Peribacillus sp. FSL E2-0218: one gene and its partners. The main gene of each other region encodes a partner of the protein of the gene in region 2 in a complex. Links are inferred from orthologs where the notes say so. Each region holds a gene or a part of one and is shown on either strand. Other genes may lie near its edges. The genes, in order: secA, secY and secG.

Evidence for each region.
Region 1: the proteins of secY (region 2) and secA are in contact, whole or in part, in a crystal structure (PDB 3DIN), measured with the Thermotoga maritima proteins. The link is inferred for Peribacillus sp. FSL E2-0218 from one-to-one orthologs. Residues at the interface, in WP_004081795.1 of Thermotoga maritima: Glu108, Gly109, Glu110, Glu111, Ala236, Glu237, Arg238, Arg239, Ile240, Thr241, Ile242, Gln243, Tyr244, Ala245, Arg246, Arg247, Val248, Thr249, Gly250, Arg251, Arg252, Val253, Tyr254, Gly256, Ala257, Ser258, Thr259, Tyr260, Leu261, Pro262; in WP_004082002.1 of Thermotoga maritima: Glu261, Ala262, Arg263, Lys300, Ala301, Arg302, Thr303, Ile304, Ile305, Leu323, Tyr324, Asp325, Pro326, Val329, Ser330, Tyr333, Ile336, Lys340, Phe345, Val349, Glu363, Phe364, Tyr374, Ser375, Gly376, Gly377, Glu393, Ile395, Thr482, Ser483.
Region 3: secY (region 2) and secG share a complex: the UniProt entries of both Escherichia coli proteins name them as parts of the sec protein translocase complex. The link is inferred for Peribacillus sp. FSL E2-0218 from one-to-one orthologs.

The regions. Positions count from the first base shown.
Region 1 is NZ_CP150304.1:4,871,858-4,875,154, forward strand. What follows is about bases 139-3,274. They hold secA (preprotein translocase subunit SecA), read right to left. Parts: upstream 2,896-3,274; coding sequence 382-2,895; downstream 139-381. In the rest of the region: MHI53_RS23630 (helix-turn-helix domain-containing protein), read left to right, coding at 3,291-3,297. UniProt on the Escherichia coli protein: Required for protein export, interacts with the SecYEG preprotein conducting channel.
Region 2 is NZ_CP150304.1:145,925-148,983, reverse strand. What follows is about bases 162-3,059. They hold secY (preprotein translocase subunit SecY), read right to left. Parts: upstream 2,310-3,059; coding sequence 1,014-2,309; downstream 162-1,013. Other genes in these bases: rpsE (30S ribosomal protein S5), read right to left, coding at 2,981-3,059; rpmD (50S ribosomal protein L30), read right to left, coding at 2,782-2,964; rplO (50S ribosomal protein L15), read right to left, coding at 2,309-2,749; MHI53_RS00815 (adenylate kinase), read right to left, coding at 300-953. UniProt on the Escherichia coli protein: The central subunit of the protein translocation channel SecYEG. Consists of two halves formed by TMs 1-5 and 6-10.
Region 3 is NZ_CP150304.1:4,810,780-4,813,646, forward strand. Bases 102-2,807 are described here. They hold secG (preprotein translocase subunit SecG), read right to left. Parts: upstream 1,719-2,807; coding sequence 1,485-1,718; downstream 102-1,484. Other genes in these bases: rnr (ribonuclease R), read right to left, coding at 102-563; MHI53_RS23315 (carboxylesterase), read right to left, coding at 597-1,343; MHI53_RS23325 (hypothetical protein), read left to right, coding at 1,895-2,437; MHI53_RS23330 (M15 family metallopeptidase), read left to right, coding at 2,493-2,807. Outside these bases: more of rnr, read right to left, coding at 1-101; more of MHI53_RS23330, read left to right, coding at 2,808-2,867. UniProt on the Escherichia coli protein: Subunit of the protein translocation channel SecYEG. Overexpression of some hybrid proteins has been thought to jam the protein secretion apparatus resulting in cell death; while this may be true it also results in FtsH-mediated degradation of SecY.

The DNA of each region.
Region 1 (3,297 bases), 4.7 Mb from region 2 along the record:
CAGCGAGCTGGGTGACTTGCTCTTTCAGTGCATTCGTTTCATTGATGACAGTCTGGGCTTTTTGTTGATCATTCCAAAAATCAGGGTGTGTCATCTCATTTTCAAGCTGAGCGATTCGTGCCTCTTTTTCATCTAAGTCAAAGAGACCCCCTAAAGTCCGTTAATCGTTGCGCTGTCCGTTCAAGTTCATTTCTAATTTCTCCTAGTTCCATTTCCATTCACCTCATTAAATATGTTGAAAAAATCCCTGCAGAGGGATTCGCCTCAGTACAATTAAGCCTCTTCAAACTATATGCAAATATACGACTTTATGCAAACGAAACATGAAAAGAGGCGGCAAGCCCTGCACTTGACCGTCCCTTACTCATTATACACCTAATATTAGCCTACACTGCCATGGCAATTCTTATATTTTTTACCGCTGCCGCAAGGACATAACGTATTTCGCCCAACGTCATCCTTTTTACGGGCCGGAGCCTTTTTCACTTTGCCCCCGTCTTCTTCCTTCGGGTTCACCGCTTGTCCTTGTATGACTTCTTTCCGCTCTAGATTGTTGCGGATTTCAGCTTTCATGATGTATTTGGCGACTTCATCTTCCATAGAGGCTATCATCGCCTCAAACATGGCGAAGCCCTCTGATTGATATTCACGGAGCGGATCGATTTGGCCATAAGCACGAAGGTGAATCCCTTGGCGCAATTGCTCCATTGCATCGATATGATCCATCCATTTGCTATCTACCGCGCGAAGGACGATGACCTTTTCGAATTCACGCATTTGCTCTTCGGATAGCTCTTCTTCTTTTTGGTCATAGTCATTTTTCACTTTGGCTAAAATGAAATCAACCAATTCCGTTTCATTTTTCTCTTCTAAATCAGGTACGGAAATGGACCCCTCATCGAATAAGTTGCCGTTCAGGTAATCGACAAGGCCTTGCAGGTTCCAGCCTTCCTCATCACCCATTGGGGCAAATGCTGCCACATTGCGCTGGATGGAAGCCGCTATCATCGTTTCGACGATTTCGCGCAGGTTTTCGCTTTCCATCACATCGAAACGCTGCTTATAGATAATCTCCCGTTGCTGACGAAGAACATCATCATATTGCAGTAATTGCTTCCGGGAATCGAAGTTATTGCCTTCCACTCGTTTCTGTGCAGACTCGACGGCCCTCGTCACCATCTTGCTTTGAATCGGCTGGGTATCATCCATACCGAGTCGTGTCATCATGTTTTTCATGTTATCGGAGCCGAAACGGCGCATCAATTCATCTTCCATGGATAAATAGAATTGTGTGACCCCCGGATCTCCCTGACGGCCGGAACGACCACGCAGCTGGTTATCGATACGCCTGCTTTCATGACGCTCCGTTCCGATGACGGCAAGACCGCCGAGCTCCTTGACGCCTTCACCAAGCTTGATGTCCGTACCACGGCCAGCCATATTCGTAGCGATCGTAACGGAACCTTGATTCCCTGCATTGGCAATGATTTCCGCTTCACGCTCATGATTTTTCGCATTCAAGACATCGTGCGGAATCCCCTTTTTGGATAAATAGGCTGAAATGACTTCGGATGTTTCAATGGCAACCGTTCCGACAAGCACAGGCTGCCCCTTTGCATGCCTTTCGGCGATGTCCTCGACAACAGCCCGGAATTTACCATCGGTTGACGCATAAATGAGATCGGCCCGGTCATCCCTGATGATATTCCGGTTTGTAGGGATCGCAATGACATGCATATTATAAATGTTGCGGAACTCCTCTTCTTCCGTTTTGGCAGTCCCGGTCATACCGGAAAGTTTTTCGTACATCCGGAAATAATTCTGGAACGTGATCGTCGCAAGAGTCATGCTTTCATTTTGGATTTCAAGACCCTCTTTCGCTTCGATGGCCTGGTGGAGGCCTTCACTGTAACGGCGGCCTTTCATCAAACGGCCAGTAAATTGGTCGACGATGACTATTTCGCCTTCCTGAACGACATAATCCACATCCAAATGCATCGAAACATGCGCCTTCAACGCCTGATTGATATGATGATTCAAAGTAACGTGGGTGATATCGAATAAATTATCGATATTGAACGCTTTTTCGGCTCTGTTCATGCCTTCTTCCGTCAGCTGTACACCCTTTGTCTTTTCATCATACGTATAATCCTTTTCTTTTTGCAGCGTTTTGACAAACGCATTGGCCTGGATATAAAGCTGGGCCGATTTTTGTGCCGAACCGGAAATGATCAACGGCGTTCTCGCCTCATCAATCAAAATGGAATCGACTTCATCGATTACAGCAAAATGCAAGGGCCGCTGGACCATTTGTTCTTTATATAACACCATGTTGTCACGCAGGTAATCGAAGCCTAACTCATTATTCGTGCTATAGGTAACATCGGCATTATACGCCTCTTGTTTTTCCTCTTTTGAATGGCTGTTCAGGTTCAAACCGACGGTCAAACCAAGGAAGTCAAACAATACCCCCATCTCGGAGGCATCACGGTGGGCCAAGTATTCATTGACTGTAACGACATGGACGCCCTTACCAGTAAGCGCGTTTAAATAAACCGGCATGGTCGATGTCAATGTTTTACCTTCCCCTGTCTTCATTTCCGAGATATTGCCGTCATGAAGTGAGGCCCCACCCATGATTTGAACACGGTAAGGATATAAGCCAAGGGCACGCTTCGCTCCTTCACGGGCAACAGCAAAAGCCTCGACGAGCAGATCATCGACGGTCTCCCCGTTTTGGTAGCGCTCTTTGAACTCGCCCGTTTTGGCACGAAGCTGCTCATCCGATAATGCGGCCGTCTCATCAGCCAGCGATTCGACTTGGTCAGCAATCTTTTCCAGACGTTTAATTTCTCGCTTATTCGGATCAAAAACTTTATTTAATATATTAAGCATTCAATAACGCTCCTCTATTATGGTAATGATCGTTCCATGACAAAATTCATATAAGTAAGAAGAAATGCATCTTCTGTTATTCCTAATCCACGCTTAATTTTACCACTTCTATCCTAGAGGTACAACTTCATGTCACTTCCATGCCTATTGATCCGAATTCAATTCTTGCGAAAAACAATGGATAAATCATGAGTAAAACTGTTAAAATAGATGGAAGTATAAATAATTCATGGAATCTCCCCACTATTCCAAAAAGCAAATGTGAATGATCCATAACCTTCCATCATTTGATGCTGCCAAGGTAATCCAACCAGATTTCATGTTTGAATTTTTTTAAAGGTGGGCTACTAACATTTTAAGTAGAAGATAAATAGAACATGTTTCGAGGTGGTATTATGATTG
Region 2 (3,059 bases):
TGGGAGATGTTTGAAAGGCGCACGCCTGACATAGCTTCTTTCAACTCTCTATATCACGACTCTTTAGGAATCCCAATAGAGTCACTGCATTTCTTCATCAATTTTGCCGACCGGATATGTCCGTGAAGATCACTTAAAAAGTAATCGCCCAATTCAGGGAATACCAAGTACAAGAACCTGATTAATAAATGTGCGAATGCTCTCGCGAAATCCATTATACCCTTTGTAATAAAGGAATGCACCAAGTTTAGATAGTAAGTTGTAAAATTGGTATGAATTTCTTAAATCAATCCAGACGATTAATTTTGCAAAGCACCAAGTAACACATCAATGTTTTCAAATACCTTATTAATATCTTGCTGTCCGTTAATGTTGACCAAGTATCCTTTTTCTCCGTAGAAATCAAGAAGTGGCTTGGTTTGTTTCAAATTCACATCTAAGCGATTTTGAACCGTTGCTTCATTATCGTCGGCACGTTGATATAATTCTCCGCCGCAGCGGTCGCATACATCATCTTTTGCTGGAGGATTGAATACAAGGTGATATGTCGCACCACAAGACTTGCAAATACGACGGCCTGTCAATCTTTCCATCAAGATGCTTTTATCCACATCGATATTAATGACAAAATTTATTTTGCGATCTAAATCAGTAAGGATGCCCTCAAGTGCCTCTGCTTGGGCCACGGTACGTGGAAATCCGTCAAGCAAAAATCCCTTAAGGCAGTCCTCCTTGCTTAAACGCTCACGTACAATGCCAATGGTAACTTCATCAGGTACCAATTCGCCTTTGTCCATGAATGATTTCGCCTTCAGACCTAATTCTGTTCCATCTTTTATAGCTGTTCGGAACATATCTCCAGTAGAGATATGAGGGATATTATATTTTTCTACGATTTGTTCAGCTTGAGTGCCCTTACCAGCACCCGGCAGACCCATTAAAACTAGATTCAAAATTTTCTTCCCCCTCAAACTCTATAATGGGTAAAGGGAACAAGTCGTTCCCAAAACTCATTACTTTATAAAGCCTTTATAGTGTCTCTTCACAAGCTGTGATTCAAGCTGCTTCATCGTATCAAGGGCAACCCCGACGACGATCAGCAAACTTGTGCCGCCAATCTGTGCAGATTGAGGCAGGTCAGCGAGCTTGATGAAGAATACCGGCAGAACGGCTATGATGGCTAAGAATATAGAGCCTACAAACGTTAAACGGTATAAAACACGTGTTAAATATTCTTGAGTACTCTTACCTGGACGAATCCCCGGCACATAGCCGCCTTGCTTTTTCAAATTCTCAGCCATTTGTTCAGGATTGACCTGAATGAATGCATAAAAATACGCAAAAGCAATGATAAGAGCGACATATATAACCATTCCAACAGGATGGGTATATGTCAGGTTTTCTGTAATCCAGCTAGTCACGCTGTTCTTTCCAAAGAAAGAAGCGATTGTAGTTGGAGTGATCAGAAATGCCATTGCAAAGATTACCGGAATAACCCCCGCAGCATTTACTTTCAATGGTAAATGAGTAGACTGGCCACCCATTTGTGTACGACCTGCCGCAGCACGTTTTGCATACTGAATAGGTATTTTACGTAATGCCTGCTGAATGAAGATGACAGCAACCACGATTGCTAATACTGCTAATACAATGAGGACAATCGATATGATTCGTAAGAATAATTGATCTCCGGCATTTTCGAATTGCTGTGCGTAAATCTGGTTTGCCGTATTTGGCAAGCTAGCAACGATACCAGCAAAGATTATGATGGAAATCCCATTACCCACACCCTTAGCAGTGATCAGCTCCCCTAACCACAAAAGAAAAGCTGTTCCTGCCGTCAAGACAGTTGCAATAAGCAAGTATGTTGCAATTCCAGGATTTTCAATCAACTGGTTATTTGACATATTATTGAACCCGTAAGACATACCCAAAGCTTGGATGAATCCTAGGATAATAGTGAAATAACGAGTGAATTGAGCTAATTTACGGCGCCCTGCTTCCCCTTGCTTAGACCATTCAGCGAACTTAGGAACGACGTCCATCTGTAATAGCTGAACGATGATGGATGCCGTGATATAAGGCATGATCCCCATCGCTAAGATTGAAAAGTTTTGCAGCGCCCCGCCGCCAAAGGTATTTAGAAGACCGATGACGCTCAGCTGGTCCTGTTGAGCAAGAAAATCGGCATTCACATGCGGTACAGGTATAAATGTACCGATGCGATAGACGATTAACATGAGAAGGGTAAAAATAATCTTGTTCCTTATTTCACCCACGCGCATAAAATTGGAGATCGTGCGAAACATTAGATCACCTCTGTTTTACCGCCAGCAGCTTCGATAGCTTCTTTTGCAGTAGAAGAGAATTTGTGAGCTTTAACAGTAAGCTTTTTCTCAATGTTTCCTTTGGCAAGAATTTTGATTCCTGCTTTTTCTTTACTTACAACTCCAGACTCAAGTAAAAGAGCTGGTGTTACTTCAGTACCGTCTTCGAAAAGATTTAACGTATCAAGATTCACGATAGCATAGTCTTTACGGTTAACGTTGGTAAATCCACGTTTAGGCAAACGTCTGAATAGAGGAGTTTGACCCCCTTCAAATCCAAGGCGTACACCGCCGCCTGAGCGAGCGTTTTGTCCTTTGTGTCCTTTACCTGCTGTTTTACCGTTACCAGATCCAATACCGCGACCTTTACGTTTACGTTCTTTACGAGAACCTTCTGCAGCTTTTAACTCATGAAGTTTCATGTTGGCACCTCCTTGTTAAGATAAAAATTATTTTATTGTTCTTTTACAGTAACAAGATGAGCAACTTTGGTAATCATACCGCGAATCGCAGGGTTATCTTCATGAATAACCGTTTGATGCATTTTGCGTAAACCCAAAGTGTTAACTGTAACACGTTGATCTTCAGGACGACCAATCAAGCTGCGAGTGAGGGTAATTTCTAATTTATTAGCCATAATTCGATTTCCCTCCTTATCCTAACAGTTCTTGTACTGATTTACCACGTAACTTAGCTACGTCTTCAGCACGTTTCAATTGCTTCAATCCTTCG
Region 3 (2,867 bases), 4.7 Mb from region 2 along the record:
GTCAGCTTGACGACAACCTTATGGCCCTCCACCGCTCCATGGGAAGCATGCTGCGGGATGAAGATGTCGTTTGCGATCTTTTTATCATCAGGGATGACGAAACCAAAGCTTTTGCTTTCGGAGTATGTACCTACCACTTGCGTTATTCCGCGTTCAAGGATCCTGATGACCGTGCCTTCTTGCCTTGATCCGGACGTTTCCGAGGATACTCGTACCATGACGATATCTCCGTGCATCGCTGTACCCGTTTCATTTGGCGGGATGAAAATATCATCCATTCCTGGGTTATCTTCAGGCGTTACAAATGCGAAGCCCTTTGCATGACCCGTTAATTTTCCGCGGAACAAATTCATTTTTTGCGGCAGGCCGTAACGATTGCTTCTCGTTCTGACCACCAATCCCTTTTCTTCCAGCTTCACTAGCGCCTTGACGAAATTCTTGAAGTCTGCCGAGTCTTCGATCTTCAAAGCCTCTTCAAGCTCCTGTACCGTCAATGGCTTATATGCTTCGTCGGTCATGTACGTCAAAAGCCTATTCATGTGTTCTTGAATGTTATCTTCCATAAAACCCCTCCTATTCAGGGTATAATAAATTTGTTATTCGGACCAATCCAGACTTTCTAAAAATTCCAATACATCTTCATGCAGCTGTTCTTTTTCTTTATCCAGCGTGATGACATGACCGGATTCTTCATACCACTTCAGTTTCTTGACAGGTGACTCGATGGAATCAAAAATGATATCGGCACTTTTCGGATTGATGACGTCATCATGCCGCCCCTGCACGACATATGTCGGTGCATAAATCAAATCGACATGCTCCCGTACATCCGTTATCAATTCCTGAAGGGCTTTCAATGTATTCATCGGTTTATCGGCCAGGAGGTCCATTTCATGCTCTATTTGCTCTTGCGTTTTTCCTTCATACTTCTTAAATTCTCTAGCGTACTCCAATACTCCTTTATACATCATCTCTTCACTTTTGATATACATGGGCGCACACATTGATACGATACCCTTTATAGGTACAGTGTAACCTAATTTAAGAGAAAATACGCCTCCCAAAGAGAGTCCGGCAACAGCTATTTCCTCATGGCCCTTGCTCTTCAGGAAATCGAATGCCATCATGACGTCCTTCCACCAATCAACAGGGCCCGTTTTCACCAGCTCCTCTGGCGGAACCCCATGTCCCTTATAGTGCGGGGCATGGCAGGTGTAACCGTGCTTCTCCAAGTGACGTCCAAGCATCCGCACATCTGCGGAATTCCCCGTGAATCCATGCAATAGTAAGACAGCTCTTTTTCCGCCTTCAAAAGTAAAGGGCTGCTGCAGCTTGATTTTCATGATAATTAGCTCCTTCATTAGTAAATAGCATCCAAAAAAATTCCCTATCTATCATTAAGTACTAAAATTACTATATCTATTCATGCAACTATCGTGCAAAGAAAAAAGCCTAGCTATTTAGCTAGACTCATTTTTGATCGATTACACATCAAAGAATGCAACAAGTAAAGTTAAAGCAAAGAATAAAATGGCTAATACTACCGTTGCACGATGTAAAATCAAATCCAAGCCGCGAGCTTTTTGCTTTCCGAATAGCTGCTCAGCACCGCCGGCAATCGCACCTGATAAACCTGCACTTTTACCCGATTGAAGCAATACCGTCACAATAAGGGCGATACTGACGATCACCAAAAGCGTTATGAGAAATGCATGCATGCAATCACACCTCCTGAAGTACCAATAAACAATTACTTTAACTTTACCACACCCATAAGATATCCACAATCTTTGTTATCATTTAATGGTAAGAATTCCTAAACAGCAGCTTCATCATTTTCTTTTTGAATCAAAGTTTGAGATAATTCACAAAAAGGGAAGAAAGAGGTGTCACCATGTTCAAGCCCATTCTCCGGATTCTTGATTTATTGACCATCCTGTTCTCGGCGGTTGCAGGCTATTCTTTATGGATAGGCGGCAGCAATCTCATCAGTGTCTTATTGATCATTCTCTCGCCGCTTTTGCTGCTGCTTGCAAAATATCATGGCAATCGATATTTATTATTTGCTGCATATACCACGACAACCGTCTATTTTACTGCTATTATTTATAATGGACTTTCCAATAGCGGCATCGACTTTTTCCAATCAAGTTACCATGTGCTGCTGATCGGTGCAGCCGCCATCCTGCTGAGCATCATAGCGGCCGTCATTGGTTTCGGCACCAACACCCTTACGATTCTCTGGCTATCGCTGCACGCCCTGGTCACCTTCGAGACGATCAGGATGTCAGGCGGTTTCCTATCTCACTTTTGGTCTGCACCCGTCGTGGAAGCCGCAGTCCGCAATGATTATCCATTTTTATTGATGGTGGTCTGGATCGGCTTATTCCTCGATAAGTACCAAAGTGAATTGACGAGGGATTACTTGTCACGATAATCTTTCAAAACGCCTATCGCAGGAAATCTTATATTAAAAGCAAGGGGCCTTTCATATGTTAAAACCTATATTTACTGCAACTGCTCTGTCATCGTTCATTTTATTGTCCGGATGTTCATTCGACCAATCAAGCGATGAAAAAAAAGAGCAAAAAGAAGAACACCCGAGCTCCCACCATACGGAGACAGAAACTGATGATAAGCAAGATGATTCAAAAGAATCGGCCCAACGCCAGGTGGAAGTGGATGAAACGGTCAAGCCCGCGCAGGCTGGCCTGCAGACTTTAGCCAACCCAGAAAGCATCCCTGTACTTGTCAACAAACAATACAGCTTGCCGGAAGATTACAAACCTGAAGATCTTGTTTACCCAAAAGTGGATTTCATCTTTCAGGATAAAATTGAAAAAAGAATGATGCGCAAAGAAGCGGCA